DNA from 2 places in the Planococcus chinensis genome. Region 1 is predicted to be linked to the other one. Evidence: a T-box and tRNA genes for the amino acid it is inferred to sense, from the RefSeq annotation. Region 1 holds a T-box; the other holds one or more tRNA genes.
What was found. A T-box is a leader RNA that pairs with one kind of tRNA and senses whether it is charged. The one in region 1 lies ahead of leuS (leucine--tRNA ligase), so its partner is inferred to be a tRNA-Leu.

Region 1 (7,921 bases):
GCCGAGGAACAGATCCAAGCCGGATGCCGTCAGCCAGACAGCCGCTGCCATCACGGCACTCATCAATACGATCAGGAACAAGCGGCGCAATACCATATTGGACTGATAATTCATCGTCACTTTGATGACCGCCAAGTTCATGCCGATGGCAACCACATAGCCGATCACCGTCGCCGCAATCGCACCGTCCGTTTCGAACAGGCGGATCAACGGAATGTTCAATGCCAGTTTCAGCAGCAAGCCCACCAGAAGATTCAGGATGATCCATTTCTGTTTATTGATACCCTGGAGGATCGAAGCCGTTACCGGGAACATTGCGAACAGGATGGCCACCGGCAGGTAATGCGCCAGGATCTCAGAGCCGATGTCGCTGATCTCATAGAAGATGTGGTAAAGCTCGTCAGACAGCATCGTCATGCCGACAACTGCCGGGAGCGTCAGGAACAACAGAATCTGGAACGTCTGGTCCAGCGTCCGGTTGACTTGCTGAAATTCATTTTTCGTATAGTACCGTGTGATCAGTGGAATCAGCGCCATCGAGAACCCTGTCGCAAGCATGACCGGAATCATCACCAGTTTATGGGCGGTGAAATTCAGGACGCTCAAGTAGATCCCGGATGCTGCTGCATTTTCCGAATCGCCCATTGCCCGGTTGAATGTCAGCATGTCGACAAACTGGAAAAGCGGATTCGCGATGCCAAGGAAGACGACCGGAATAGCGTAGATGATGATTTCCTTGTACATATCGCCGAGCTTCACATCGTAGGATTCGACGGAATTTGCACGGAGCTCGTTGTACTCCCCTTTTTTCTTCTTCCAATAATAGAACAGCACGAGCACGCCGCCGAGCGAGCCGACAAATGCGGACAGGACAGCCACTTCGACTGCAGTCTTTTCGGAGCCGCCGAAAATATTGAGGACGGCATACGCCCCGGCCAGCAGGAAGACAATGCGGACGATCTGCTCAATCAGCTGTGATACGGCTGTCGGCATCATGAAGTTATAGCCTTGGAAAAAGCCGCGGAACAAACTCATGAACGGCACGACGATCAAGGCGAATGAAACCCATTGGATCACTTCTTTGACGTCCTGCACGGAGTGGATTTTTTCATTTTCATCAATCGTCAGTTCCGCAAGCGGCCCAGCGAAGAAATACAGCAAGAGGAATGAAACGAAGCCGGTGACCATCATCGTCATCAATCCGGACTTCAAGAGACGGCGGCCGGTTTCATAATCGCCGAGCGAATTATACTTCGCCACAAACTTAGAGAAAGCGATCGGCGCGCCGGAAATGGCGAGCGACAGCATGAGGTTATAAGGTATGTACGCGTATTGGTAGAGGCCGATATTCTCTTCCCCGACCATATCGTAAAACGGGATGACGTAGATGATCCCGAGGACTTTCGATAAGAATAAACCAAGCGTTAAAATGGCCGTTCCTTTGATAAGTGTTGACATTTTGCACTTCCTGACATGAAATGATAAAAAACAATCTACACGATAGTTTACACCTATAAACCGAATTACTCAACGAGTTTTGCCGCATCGTGTATACTTGAGAAAAGCGGATGCGCCTGTTCAGCTCCGGGCGGGCTTATGGCCGAGGAGTTAGGCGCTGGAGTATGCACACTAATACAAACGAAAGCGAGTTCTCATAATATGTATGACGTAATCATTATCGGCGGCGGCCCATCAGGCTTGATGGCTTCCATCGCTGCGGCTTCACAAGGCGAAAAGGTTTTATTGATCGAAAAAGGCAAGAAACTTGGAAAAAAACTGATCATTTCCGGCGGCGGGCGCTGCAATGTGACCAACCGGCTGCCGCTTGAGGAAATCGTGAAACACATTCCGGGCAATGGGCGCTTCCTTTACAGCCCGTTCTCCGTATTCAATAACGAGGACATCATCGCCTTTTTTGAAGGGCTTGGCGTGGCTTTGAAAGAAGAAGATCACGGGCGCATGTTCCCGGTTTCCAACCGGGCGCAGGATGTAGCAGATGCCATGTTCCGCGAAATGGACCGATTGAATGTTACAGTGCTGCTCGACTCCCCGGTCAAGAAATTATTGATGACCGACGAGAAAGTGACCGGCGTACGCCTGCATTCGGGCGATGAATATACGGCGAAAGCGGTCGTTGTCGCAGTCGGCGGAAAAGCGGTGCCGCAGACCGGCTCGACGGGCGACGGCTATCCATGGGCAGAACGTGCAGGCCACACCGTGACCGACCTATATCCGACGGAAGTGCCGCTCTTGTCGAAAGAGCCGTTCATCGTCAGCCGTGAATTGCAGGGGCTCGCACTGCGCGACGCTGCGGTCTCCGTGCTGAATAAAAAAGGGAAACTGCTCGTCACCCATCAGATGGACATGCTGTTCACCCATTTCGGGCTGAGCGGTCCGGCTGTGCTGCGCTGCAGCCAGTACGTCGTCAAGGAAATGAAGAAAAACGGCGGTGCACCGGTCGAAATGCGCATCAATACGCTGCCGGGTGAAAATGCCGAATCGGCGTTCCAGCTGCTTTTCAAAATGATGAAGGACGAGCCGAAAAAAGCGGTTAAAAACGTCTGGAAAAGCATAGCGCAAGAACGTTGGCTGCTGTTCTTGCTGGAACGCTCCGGCATCGATCCGCAAGCGGTCGGCGCGGAACTGGCGAGTGAACGGGTGCGTGTGCTGGCCCAGCAACTTACGGCATTCTCGATGTTCGTCAACGGCACGCAGCCGATCGAGAAAGCGTTTGTCACGGGCGGCGGCGTTTCCATCAAGGAAATTGAACCGAAAACGATGGCTTCGCGGAAAATGCCCGGACTTTATTTCTGCGGCGAAATTTTGGATATCCACGGCTATACCGGCGGCTACAACATCACTTCCGCTTTGGTTACCGGCAATGTCGCGGGTCGCAGCGCAGCCGCCTTTGCACGGGAGATATTAGTATAAGTGCCTACGTCCGCTTTTTTTGCGGGCGTTTTTTAGTAGGACGGAAATTTTTGGAAGAAGATGCATGGTTGGAAATATTTCTTCTTTTCTTTAGGATTATCTGCGTTTATTTTGTTTTATCTGCGATTCTGGAGATTTATCTGCGGTCATCCAATTTTCAACTGGCTCTATCCTCCACATTTTCATTACTTGCGGCAAATTAATTTTACTTGCGCTAAACGGAACTTTACTTGCAGAAAACAGAACTTTACTTGCAGTATTCCACTTTTTACTTGCAGCAAACGAAAAAAGCCTGTCCGTCGCCGGACAGGCTTTCCTCTTTTACCCGATTACCACATTGACCAATTTCCCTGGAATTGCAATCACTTTGCGGACTTGTTTGCCTTCTGCCGCTTTCACGATGGCTTCGTCGGCAAGCGCTGCCGCTTCCAATTGCTCTTTTGTTGAATCTTTCGCCACAACGATTTTCGTGCGGACTTTGCCGTTCACTTGTACAACGACTTCGATTTCATCTTCAACCATTTTCGATTCATCGAATTCCGGCCATGCTTCGTACGTGATCGTTTCCGTATGCCCGAGTTTTTCCCATAGCTCTTCTGACAAATGCGGTGCAACCGGCGACAAGAGCTTGACGAAGCCTTCTGCGTATTCTTTCGGAATCGCATCTGCTTTATAGCCTTCATTGATGAACACCATCATTTGCGAAATTGCGGTGTTGAAGCGGAGGCCTTCGTAGTCCTCGGTTACTTTTTTGACGGTCTGATGGAAGACTTTCTCCATTTTGCCGTCGTTCGCTTCGGTGATTTTCGCGCTCAAGCTGCCGTCTTCGATGAACAGGCGCCATACGCGGTCAAGGAAGCGGCGCGCGCCGTCAAGGCCGTTTGTCGACCAGGCGATCGATGCTTCAAGCGGACCCATGAACATCTCGTACAAACGAAGCGTATCCGCCCCGTGGCTCTCGATGATCTGGTCCGGGTTGACGACGTTGCCTTTGGATTTCGACATTTTCTCATTGCCTTCACCCAGGATCATCCCTTGGTTGAACAATTTCTGGAACGGCTCTTTTGTGGAAACCACGCCGATATCGTAAAGCACTTTATGCCAGAAGCGTGCGTACAATAAATGAAGTACCGCGTGCTCTGCTCCACCGATATAGACATCAACAGGAAGCCAGTGTTTCAACAATTCCGGATCCGCCAACGCTTCTTCGTTGTTCGGATCGATATAGCGAAGGTAATACCAGCAGCTGCCTGCCCATTGCGGCATCGTGTTGGTTTCGCGGCGCCCTTTCATGCCGGTTTCCGGATGGACCACATTGACCCATTCCGTAATATTGGCAAGCGGTGATTCGCCCGTACCGCTCGGCTTGATGTCGGTTGTCACCGGCAGCATCAACGGCAGGTCTTTCTCGTCGACCGGCGTCATCGTGCCGTCTTCCCAGTGGATGATCGGAATCGGCTCGCCCCAGTAGCGCTGGCGGCTGAACAGCCAGTCGCGCAAACGGTACGTGATTTTCTTCTCGCCGACGCCGTGCTCTTCAAGCCAGGCAATCGCGCGCGCAATCGCTTCTTTTTTGTTCAAGCCGTTCAGGAAGTCGGAGTTGATCAATTCGCCGTCGCCTGCATAAGCTTCCGTTGAAATGTCGCCTCCTGAAACCACTTCGACAATCGGCAGATCAAATTGCTTGGCGAATTCATAGTCGCGCTCGTCGTGCGCCGGAACTGCCATGATGGCGCCCGTTCCGTATGTCGCCAATACATAATCCGCAATCCAGATCGGCATTTTCTCGCCGCTGACCGGGTTCACGGCATAAGCGCCAGTGAATACGCCGGTCTTCGATTTCGCCAAATCCGTACGCTCCAAGTCGCTCTTCGTTTTCACGTCGTCGATGTATTTCTCGACGGCTTCCTTCTGTTCGGCAGTTGTGATCGAAGCCACCAGTTTATGTTCCGGTGCCAACACCGCATACGTCGCACCGAAAATCGTATCCGGGCGCGTCGTGAATGCGCGGAACGCATGCTCGGTGCCGCCGACTTTGAATTCCAGCTCGGCCCCTTCGGATTTGCCGATCCAGTTGCGCTGCATGTCCTTCAAGCTTTCCGGCCAGTCCAGATCATCCAAATCTTCCAGCAAACGGTCTGCGTATTCCGTGATGCGGAGCACCCATTGGCGCATTGGGCGGCGTTCCACCGGGTGGCCTCCGCGTTCTGATACGCCGTCAACCACTTCTTCGTTCGCAAGCACGGTACCGAGTGCCGGGCACCAGTTGACCGCCACTTCATCGACATACGCCAAGCCTTTATTGTACAGCTGGATGAAGATCCACTGCGTCCATTTATAGTATTTCGGATCCGTCGTGTTCACTTCGCGGTCCCAATCGTACGAGAAGCCAAGTTCCTGGATCTGGCGCTTGAATGTCGCGATGTTCTTCTCGGTGAATTCCGCAGGATCGTTGCCCGTATCCAATGCGTACTGTTCAGCAGGAAGGCCGAATGCGTCCCAGCCCATCGGGTGAAGCACGTTGAAGCCCTGCATGCGCTTGACGCGGCTCAAGATATCCGTCGCCGTATAGCCTTCTGGATGCCCGACATGAAGCCCGGCGCCCGACGGATACGGGAACATATCAAGCGCATAGAATTTCGGCTTTGAAAAATCCGTCTCCAGTTTGAAGGTTTTATTGCTCTCCCAATGCTTCTGCCATTTTTTCTCGATTTCCTTGTGCTTGAATGTCATGTCCTGTTCCTCCTTGGTTTAAAACGGATGCGGCCGGAGCCGATCCCCTAACAACTTCAGTACCGGGGAAAAATAAAAACTCCCGTCCCTCATAAAAATAAGGGACGGGAGTTTTCCCGCGGTACCACCCAAATTAGCGGTCGCCCGCTCAACTTGTTTCCTTAACGCGGAAAACGGTGCACCTTACTCAGGTTCGGATGCACAGACTCCGAGGCGAGTTCGACTGGTTTACACACCGGCTTGCACCTGCCGCCGGCTCTCTAGGGAATAAACGCAATCTACTGATCCTCTTCACTGTCATTAGCTATTGTCCTTTATTTTAACGGACCCGCCGTTTTTTGGCAATAGATTACGAGACTTTCACATTGTCAGTGTTCAGGGGCGCATCTGTCGAATCGATGATGTCCTGCACCGAGTAGCCGTCGAACACTTCCGACAGCACGAGGCCGTTGTCCGTCACTTCGATGACCGCCCGCTCTGTGATGATTTTGTTGACGACGCCTTTGCCAGTCAAAGGCAGGTCGCATTGCTTCTTGATTTTCGCAGAGCCGTCTTTTGCCACATGGTCCATGATGACGATGACTTTCTTTGCGCCGTGGACCAGGTCCATCGCGCCTCCCATGCCTTTGATCATCTTCCCTGGAATCATCCAGTTCGCCAAATCGCCGTTCTCAGCCACTTCCATGCCGCCGAGGATGGCAACATCGATGTGCCCGCCACGGATCATCGCGAACGATTCCGCACTCGTGAAGAATGCCGCTCCGGGAATGGTCGTCACTGTCTCTTTCCCTGCATTGATCAAGTCCGGATCGACCTGGTCTTCCGTTGGGTAAGGGCCGATGCCGAGCAAGCCGTTTTCAGATTGCAGCACAACGCTTTTATTGTCAGAAATGAAGTTCGCCACCAAAGTCGGCATGCCGATGCCCAGGTTGACGTAGTCGCCGTCTTTGATTTCTTGCTCCGCACGGCGGGCAATCCGTTCTCTCACTTGGTTCTTATCCATTCTATTCCCCGTCCTTCCTTATACAGATCGAGTGGTCAATCGTTCGATGCGTTTTTCCTGTTTCGCTTGCAGCAGCCCTTGCACGTAAATGCTCGGCGTCTGAACGTGGTTCGGGTCGATATCGCCTGTTTCGACGATTTCCTCGACTTCCGCAATCGTCACTTTGCCTGCTGCCGCTGCCAGTGGGTTGAAGTTCTGGGCCGTCTTGTTGTAGACCAAGTTCCCCATCTTGTCGGCTTTGTGCGCGCGCACCAATGCAAAATCAGCTTTCAGCGCATGTTCCAGCACATATTCCTTGCCGTCGAATTCACGGATTTCCTTGCCTTCGGCAACCGTTGTACCAACGCCCGCCGGTGTGAAGAATGCAGGGATCCCTGCACCGCCTGCACGCATTTTTTCAGCAAGCGTGCCTTGCGGCGTCAATTCCACTTCGATTTCGCCGGACAGCACCTGGCGTTCGAATTCTTTGTTCTCGCCGACATATGATCCAATCATTTTCTTGATTTGTTTGTTTTTCAATAAGAGCCCGAGGCCCCATTCATCAACGCCGCAGTTGTTGGAAATCACAGTGAGGTCTTTGACCCCTTTGTCCACCAGCGCCAAAATCAATTGCTCAGGGATTCCTACCAAACCGAATCCGCCGACCATGATTGTTGACCCGTCTTCAATCTGGGCGACTGCTTCTTTTGCAGATCCATAAATCGGTTTCATTTCTAATGGCCTCCATTTCATCTATGTACAGAATTGTTGAAAATAAAGCGCTTCCTTTTTAATTTAAACAAACTCCTCCCTAAAACGCAATATTAAGAAAAAAGGCTGACCTGCCGGTTCTTCAAAAAGAAAAGCCGGAAGACGGGTTTTCCATCTTACGGCTCAGGGTTAAAGAATCGGAGTTTCCTGCATCGCCTGCGCCTGTTCCCGCTTCAACGGGCGGTCATACAGGAGCGACGTGATGATCGCAATCGACACCAAAGCGGTGATCAACGCGAACAAAGCCGGCATTCCATACAGATCGACCATGACGCCGCCGAGCAGCGGGCCGACCATGCGCCCGCCAGTTGCGACGCTGTTGACGATGCCCTGGTAAAAGCCTTCCCGCCCTTTTGGCGCCAATTGGTTGGCAAGCGCCGGAACCGCCGGCCAGACAAACATTTCACCGATTGTCAGGATGGCCATGGCAATGATGAACATGCTGAAATCCTGGGCAAATGCCACGACAATATACGACACAATCATGATCAGGATGCCAATGAT
Region 2 (7,921 bases), on a different contig from region 1:
AATTCCTGGTCTTTAGCGACCATGGCCGGAACGTGGTCCAAGTTCGGGAAGTAGCCGATGGTGACGGAAGATGAATCTTCGCCGGCACCAGGTGAACCGCAGGCTGCCAACGTGCCAGCCAACGCGAGGGGAGCGAGTAGTGAAAAGATACGTTTCATAAGATGATTTCCTCCTATAGGTGAATTTATTTGGAATGAATTGTTTTGCTGCTGAAAACGAATTGCCTTGCTGAAAGCGGTATGTAAGTGGCGAAAGCTTTTATTCTAAGGAATTAAATCTTACGTTTCCAATCCCCAGCGCTTGAGGACGTTCTTTTCGATCCGCTGGAAAATCATCAGGTCGACGATTGCGCCGACAACTCCGATGATGATCATCACGCCGATGACGAGGGACATATTGCCGAAATCGGATGCATAGCGCAGCGTGTAGCCGAGCCCCGGCCCGGAACTGAGCAGTTCGCCGGCCATCAATGCCCGCCAGGCGAATGCCCACGCGAGGCGCGCACCCGTGACGAAATACGGGACAGAGGCGGGAATGATGACCTTGACGAACAGGTCCAGGCCATTCGAGCCCATCGTCCGTGCTGCTTTGATGAACAGGGGATCGACGTTCTTGATGCCGGTGCGGACGTTCAGGATCATGACGAATGTTCCGCCGAGAATGACGACGAAAATGATGGAGCCTTCACCAAGGCCGAACCACATCATGGCCAGCGGCAACCAGACGATGCTTGGCACGCTCTGCAAGGCGAGCACCAGCGTGCCGAGGGTTTCATCCGCTGTCTTGGAGCGTGCCAGCAGGATGCCGACGCCAGTCCCGATGATGACGGCTGCAACGAGGCCGATCAGCAACCGGCGGAAACTCGCGATCAGGTCATAGACCAGTGTCATATCGGCGAACCCGGCAACCAGTGAATCGTAGACACTGACGGGGGAAGGGAGTATGGTTTCGTGCCACAGCTCAAAGCGGGAACCGAGTTCCCAGAACAGGATGAGCGCGGCGAAGAAAATAATTCGTTTAACGGCCGGCTTCATAGGCTTGCTCCTCATCTATGACTTTATCGATCTCTGTTTTCAGAAGGCCCATGATGCGCTCTTCGAGTGCCGCGATTTCCTGCCGGTGCTGCTCGCGCGGGCGCGGGATGTCCACTGTGATATCGGTCAGGATGGTGCCGGGACGTGTGCCCATGACCAGGATCCGGTCGGACAGCTTGATCGATTCCGAAATGCTGTGGGTGACAAAGACGATGGTCTTTTTGGTATCAATCCAGATTTCCTCGAGCTGCCCGTGCAGGCGGCTTCGGGTCTGTTCATCTAACGCGCCGAACGGTTCGTCCATCAACAGGACAGCCGGGTCCATGGCGAGCGACCGGGCAATCGACACACGCTGCTGCATACCGCCCGACAGTTCATGGGGATAATGGGAAGGGTAATTGCTGAGCTGGACCATTTTCAAAAAATGATGGGCGCGCTCCTGGCCCTCTTTCTTGGACATTTCCTTGCGCAGCGGGAACATGACGTTCTCCGTCACGTTCATCCAAGGAAACAACGCGGCTTGCTGGAAGACCATTCCGCGGTCTTTGCCCGGCTTCACGACTTTTTTGCCGTCCACGATGATGTCGCCTGAACTCGCAGGGACTAAGCCGGCGATCATCGACAATAGGGTGGACTTGCCGCAGCCGGACGGGCCGAGAATCGAAACGAATTCGCCTTTCTCGATGGAGAGATTAATATCTTTCAACACCGTATTGGGCTGGTTGTTCTTATCGTAATAGACTTTGTTGATTTCTTTGGCTTCAATAAATATGGTCGATCACAGGCAATAAAACCTACCTTTCCTATCGGATATCATTAAAGTATAGTAGATTGATAGGAATTGTCAATATTAGATAATTAATTTATCAGTTTTTATTCGCTTGTGTTTTTACGAAGGCAGTACTATCGCTGCGAAAATGTTCCTTCTCTAATGCGAAAAGGCGAGTTCAAAACTGCTATTTGACTTTTTGTTTTCGCCGAGGCAAACTATTTATAGTCCTTGTTTTTGCAGGGGATGCATCTTGCGGATGTGGCGGAATTGGCAGACGCGCTAGGTTCAGGGTCTAGTGGTGGAGACACCGTGGGGGTTCGAGTCCCTTCATCCGCATCAATAGAAAAGACAAAAACCAGCTCCTTGCAGGGGCTGGTTTTTTTTGCGTTCAGGGAGAGGTAATGAGGAAAATCCTATTTGGTTTATTTTAGGTAAATCTTTATAGTAAAACGTAGATGATCAATTACATAAAACGTGCTTCGATAACTGCTTTTATTAATGGGGGGGAAGAATAATGATGATCTTACAAAATGAAAAGTTGAAGGTCCGCCAGTTAGAAAAAGAAGACAATGTCCTGTTGGCAAAATGGCTCTCAGACTCTCGGGTTCTGGAATTCTATGAAGGCAGGGATAATCCGTTCGATCTGGAAAAAGTAAATGAAAAATTTTACGCTTCGGAAGATGAAGAAGAGAAGTGCATTGTGGAATATGAGGGGAAAGCAATTGGCTACATCCAGTTCTACCTATTGGATGAAGAGACGAAAAAGGAATATGGCTATTCCAATGAAACGGTTTATGGAAGCGACCAGTTTATCGGAGAGGTCGCGTATTGGAACAAAGGAATTGGCACATTGTTGGTTACTTCCATGATCGAATTTTTAATCGAACAGAAGCATGCTGACCGGATCGTGATGGATCCCCAAGCCCAAAATACGCGGGCGCTCCATTGTTACGAGAAGTGTGGGTTCAAGAAAGTGAAATTGCTTCCGGGACGTGAACTTCATGAAGGGGAATACCGGGATTGCTGGTTGATTGAGTATTCTTAAAGGTAACCTAAAATCATTCCTGTAAGAAACAGCTGATAACTGCTGTGCCAGTATACGGCAGGCATTCAAGTTAAAGCCGCAAAAAGCCCGATCCAGTTGGAATCTTCTACGGGATCGGGCTTTTCACATTAAACGGTGATTTTTGATTTTTGGACAGTGAAATCGATTTCCGGGTAATAGGCGTCTTTCACCAATAAATTCGGCCCCAGGCATTTTGCGGCCGGGCAGTGGCAGTCGATTGTTTTCGCTAACGGCCGTTCCAACCAGCGGTCCAACATCGCCGGTAACGAATCGGTTTGGATATTGCCCATCGCCGGGGTATCGCCAAAATCCGTGACGATGACTTCGCCGGTGAAAATATTGACGTTCAACCGGGAGCGGCCATCCGGGTCATTGCGGACAGTGACGTTTTTGCTGGCATGGATGCGGTTCAGCAATTTGGTGTCTTCGTCGTTCTGGCTGCACGGGTAAAACGGCAAGGTGCCGAACAACATCCAGACATTGTCATCGCGCGCGTCCAATAAGTCATGAATCGCTTTTCTCGTTTCATCGAGCGATAACACTTCCAATTGGCTGGCAAAATCACTCGGATACATCGGATGCACTTCATGGCGCGCGCATTTCATTTCTTCCACAATCTGTTTGTGGATGCTCTGCAAATGCGGCAATGTCCGTTTGTTTAGCATCGTTTCTGCCGATACCATCACGCCTGCTTCTGCCAGCGCACGACTGTTGTCGATCATGCGCTGGAACTGTTCGGCGCGCCGCTCCCTGGAAGGTTTGCGTTCCATATTGGCGAATCCGCCATCGACAAAATCATCAATGGTGCCCCAGTTATGGGAAATGTGCAGGACATCCAAGTAAGGTGCAATTTCCATATAACGCTCAAGCGGCATCGTCAAATTCGAATTCATCTGGGTGCGGACGCCGCGTGCATGGGCGTATTTCAATAGCGGCAACACATAATTAGCGACCGATTTTTTGGAAAACATCGGCTCGCCGCCTGTCAGACTGATCGTCCGCAAATGCGGGATTTCATCCAATCGCGCAAGGAGCAGCTCGATCGGCAATGCATCCGGATCTTTATGTGCCAGCATATAGCCGACGGCGCAATGTTCACAGCGCATATTGCATAAATACGTCGTGGTGAATTCGATGCTGGATAAAGTCAGTTTTCCGTGTTCCTGGATATCCATATACGCTTCCCACGGATCATATTGTGGCGTGATTTTGGTGAGTGTTGTTGCTGTGTTTTCCATATCTAACGAACTCCTAATAATTTTCTCGACTATTAAGTATGCGCTTTTCGATTTGCTTCTGCAAGGGGTGGTTTAAACGCTGGAGAAATTGCCTCCCTGGAAGCAGGATTTTACAGTTTTTACGTGAAAAAAATGTATTTATACTATTTTCATTTATCCTTTTATCGCTTTATTAACGAAAAATTATATTTTTTTGATCTTTTTACTGGCATGCGAACACAGGTTCTGTTATAGTAAAAGCATATCACTATGGAATGAGGTGGATTTCGATGGTGCTTGCGATCAAAGAAGTGAACGGATTTGAAAAAGGAAAGATGTATACTAGGGATCTTGAGGTTTTATCCTGCTTCAGAAATGACGAACATCGGATAGTCGCTTTAATGGATAGAGATGGTAATGCCTTTTATTGGACAACTACAGTAGATTCACCTGAATATCGAAACTTCCGGAGAAAAGCTACTTATACATTTAAAGTCAGTTATATTTCTACAGTATTTGATCCTTCCAAACCCAGGGTCGTTATTGCAGAATTGAACGACGTAACAGCTGAGAACGGTATGTATGGTCAGGCAGCGATATAAATTAAATGTTTAATATATAAATTGTAAAAGAACCTTGATGCTCTCAAGGTTCTTTTTTGTCTTGTAGTATAAATTATAATCTTCCATCTTACTGCCGTTTGTTCACTTCAATTGTAATGAACTCCGGCAAGTAGTTGGGGGTACATCCTTTTGATACCATTTCATCTTTGTACAGACCCGTTTTCTCACCGATTTTCATACAACGGGTGCGATTCTTTTCATCATAGACGCCTATCCAGCCTGCAGTGAGATTCATGGCCCATTGAACTTCCGGTTCTTCCTGCGCAAGATTCGCTTCTATTGCAGACAGCAAGTCTTCGGTATTATCAGGCGGTGTTTGTCCAGTCCATCTCAAACGTCCTTGATAATACCAGAAAATCCGTCTTTGAAGGGGGGAAGGACTGTTTTCCCAAGACTCCATCAAAGCGATTGTCTTCTTGTCTTTAGTCAATTGATTGGCCATTAACCAATCCATTAAGTTATTTCGCTCATTAAAAGGGTGAGCCTGGATATCTTTATCGAGCTCGTTTAGTACATCTTGTGAAAGAAGTTTTTTGTCCATAATTAAGATGGCTAATAATCTGGGCAAAAACTCTCCAGTTGACCAAAGTTCCATGGCCAGTTCGTGATCCTTTTTAACGTCCTTGGCGATTTTCCGTAAGTCGCCTAGCTTAGTTTTACTATTGATCTGAAATAGGATGTTTTCTGCTTTCGAAGAGTGTTTTATTTCTGCACCTTTTTTTTCATTCATTTTCTGCAACTCCTTTTAGAATGTATTCTCCTTAAGGAAGGGAAATCCTTTTTGGGATTCTAGTCCACCTGTTTTCTGCATCCGGCAGATCATGCGAATAAATCGCTTCTCGGGAAAGCAAAAGCATAGTCGCTTCACTCCGCTCCAAAAGCCACAATCGCAAAAGTCTCCAGATGCATTTTTAACACGCAGCGTCTACAATACTCGAAGCCGGATGAACGGCTCGCCTATTAAATAATCAGCGCCTTTAGTAAGAGTGAACCTGTAATAAGGAAAAATAATGATAAAAATGATAAACATATAATGCATATGATTCGTTTAGGCTAGGTAAATTAGTTTTTATAGAGCCGGCTTAAGGGAATAATAAGTTCAAAAGGGAGGAGGATCCCATGCAAAAAATGAGTATGCAGTTCAAGGGGAAGCTGTGGATTTCAGGGGTCTGAATTTAGTGGATATTCAGTTGAGTATATAGAAAAGGGGAGGAACTACAATGACAAAATTTTCGTGGTCAAGATTAATGTCCCTCACAATGCTGAGCACTGTATTGGCTTTGGCAGCATGCGGCAATGACGACACTGCAAACGAAGAACCAGCGGATGATTCGGATGCTGCAACAGAAGAAAGTGCTGACGAGAGCCCTGACACAGCAGAAGGTACTGAAGAGGGCGTTGAGGAAAGTGCAGAGGGAGAAGCTGCAGAGACCGAACCAAAAGTTACGGAGTTTGAACCGGCATTTCCAGAACAAACAAGGGCACCTGCAATAAAGACTGAAACAGAACTTGATGTGGAAGTTGTTGTTGAGGGGCTTGGCGTGTCTTGGGGGATGGCAGAGTTTGAACCAAACCGCTTGCTTGTTACGCAAAGGGATTCTGCAGAACTTCTTATTGTGAACCTTGAAGATGGCTCTGTTTCCGATCCAATCGCAGGTACACCAGAAGTAAATAGCGAAGATCAAGGTGGTTTGCTTGATGTCACGATTGCTCCTGATTTTGACGAATCAAGATTGGTATTTCTAACGTTTTCCCAAGATGTTGAAGGGGGAACTGTCACTGCTGTCGGTAAAGGTGTTTTATCAGAAGATGAAGCCTCACTTGAAGACTTTGAAGTGATCTTCCAAGCATTACCAGCATATGAGGGTACCTTGCACTATGGGGGACGTATTATCTTTGATGATGACGGCAACCTGTTCTTAACAACTGGTGAGCGCTCAGATGATCCAATTCGTGAACGTGCCCAGGACTTGGATGCTTATTTAGGCAAAGTGATTCACATTACACAAGACGGAGAACCGGTAGATACAAATCCATTTGTTGAAGATGAAGACGCACTGGATGGCATTTACAGCTACGGTCACCGTAATATTCAAGGTATAGACTTCCACCCTGAAACAGGAGACTTATGGATTGTTGAATTCGGTCCACAAGCTGGGGATGAACTGAATATTATTGAACCAGGTAATAACTATGGATGGCCGATTGTTTCTTATGGTCTCGAGTACTCTGGTGAATTAATCAATGAGGGTATTTCAGAACACGAGGCGCAAGGTTTTATTGAACCAAGATATTATTGGGATCCGACAAGTGCGCCAAGTGGTAGTTCATTCTATGATAACGACGCAATTCCTGAATGGGAGAACAACTTGTTCATCGGTGGTTTAGTGTCGAGCTATATTGCACGTGTCGTTATTGAAGGCGACACCATCGTTGGAGAAGAACGCCTATTGACGGATGAAGGCGAACGTTTCCGTGATATTCTTGTAACGGAGGATGGCGCGCTTATTGCAGCCACTGATGGCGGTAAGATTTACAAGATTACTGCAGCAGGTGATTAATAAGTGTCGCCTCACTTTGTCAGCACCAATTAAATTTATTAACTACAATTGCATGAAGAATAAGCCGTATCCAGAAACCTCAATGGTTAACGGATACGGCTTTCGTATTTTCTCTTGGAAGTTAAATATTTATAATTTTGTCTGCCTCAAGGAATAGCTGGAAATGCAATCATTCTTTAGGGACACGGACATTTCCTTCATTACCCCATCAATTGCCGCATGCAGTTTTTCCTTGCCTCCTACGAATCCCCACTACGATTTAAAAAAAGGTATAGAAGAGTAGAAAAGATACTGAGAAGACGCATGAAAAATCGCGTCCTTAGGAAAGAAACAATTCTAAACTATTTTAACAAATCACTACAATTAATAATTTATTCATAAACACACCGACTGCATAAACATTTCGGTTGTGGTTTTTTCCTATTAATATATCTATCAAATAGTATGAATTGTGGTGCTCCCTAGGAAGCAAAGACTTAAGTACAACAAATTAAACCAATAAAAGGAAATCTAATATAAATATGGTATTATCAAATATAAAGGTTATATCATTTCAGAGGAGTTGTTAATGTGGGTTTTTTTGATCGGAAAGTTATTTGTGGCGTATGTAATGAAGAAGTGGGATTAAATCGTTTTAAGTTAAAAAAA

Region 2: it encodes a tRNA-Leu, which carries the amino acid that the T-box ahead of leuS (leucine--tRNA ligase) is inferred to sense. The anticodon was not compared.

The regions. Positions count from the first base shown of each region.
Region 1 is NZ_JBHUFW010000011.1:34,295-42,215, reverse strand. It holds gene ACFSDB_RS12810 (putative polysaccharide biosynthesis protein) at 1-1,458, opposite strand, end outside; gene ACFSDB_RS12805 (BaiN/RdsA family NAD(P)/FAD-dependent oxidoreductase) at 1,660-2,931, shown strand; gene leuS (leucine--tRNA ligase) at 3,253-5,664, opposite strand; T-box leader at 5,762-5,968, opposite strand; gene ACFSDB_RS12795 (3-oxoacid CoA-transferase subunit B) at 6,014-6,667, opposite strand; gene ACFSDB_RS12790 (CoA transferase subunit A) at 6,686-7,378, opposite strand; gene ACFSDB_RS12785 (MDR family MFS transporter) at 7,547-7,921, opposite strand, start outside.
Region 2 is NZ_JBHUFW010000005.1:257,461-265,381, reverse strand. It holds gene ACFSDB_RS08920 (ABC transporter substrate-binding protein) at 1-158, opposite strand, end outside; gene ACFSDB_RS08915 (ABC transporter permease) at 279-1,034, opposite strand; gene ACFSDB_RS08910 (ABC transporter ATP-binding protein) at 1,018-1,806, opposite strand; tRNA gene ACFSDB_RS08905 (tRNA-Leu) at 2,059-2,142, shown strand; gene ACFSDB_RS08900 (GNAT family N-acetyltransferase) at 2,324-2,851, shown strand; gene yfkAB (radical SAM/CxCxxxxC motif protein YfkAB) at 2,980-4,110, opposite strand; gene ACFSDB_RS08890 (hypothetical protein) at 4,380-4,691, shown strand; gene ACFSDB_RS08885 (DNA alkylation repair protein) at 4,780-5,442, opposite strand; gene ACFSDB_RS08880 (PQQ-dependent sugar dehydrogenase) at 5,933-7,273, shown strand; gene ACFSDB_RS08875 (PH domain-containing protein) at 7,844-7,921, shown strand, end outside.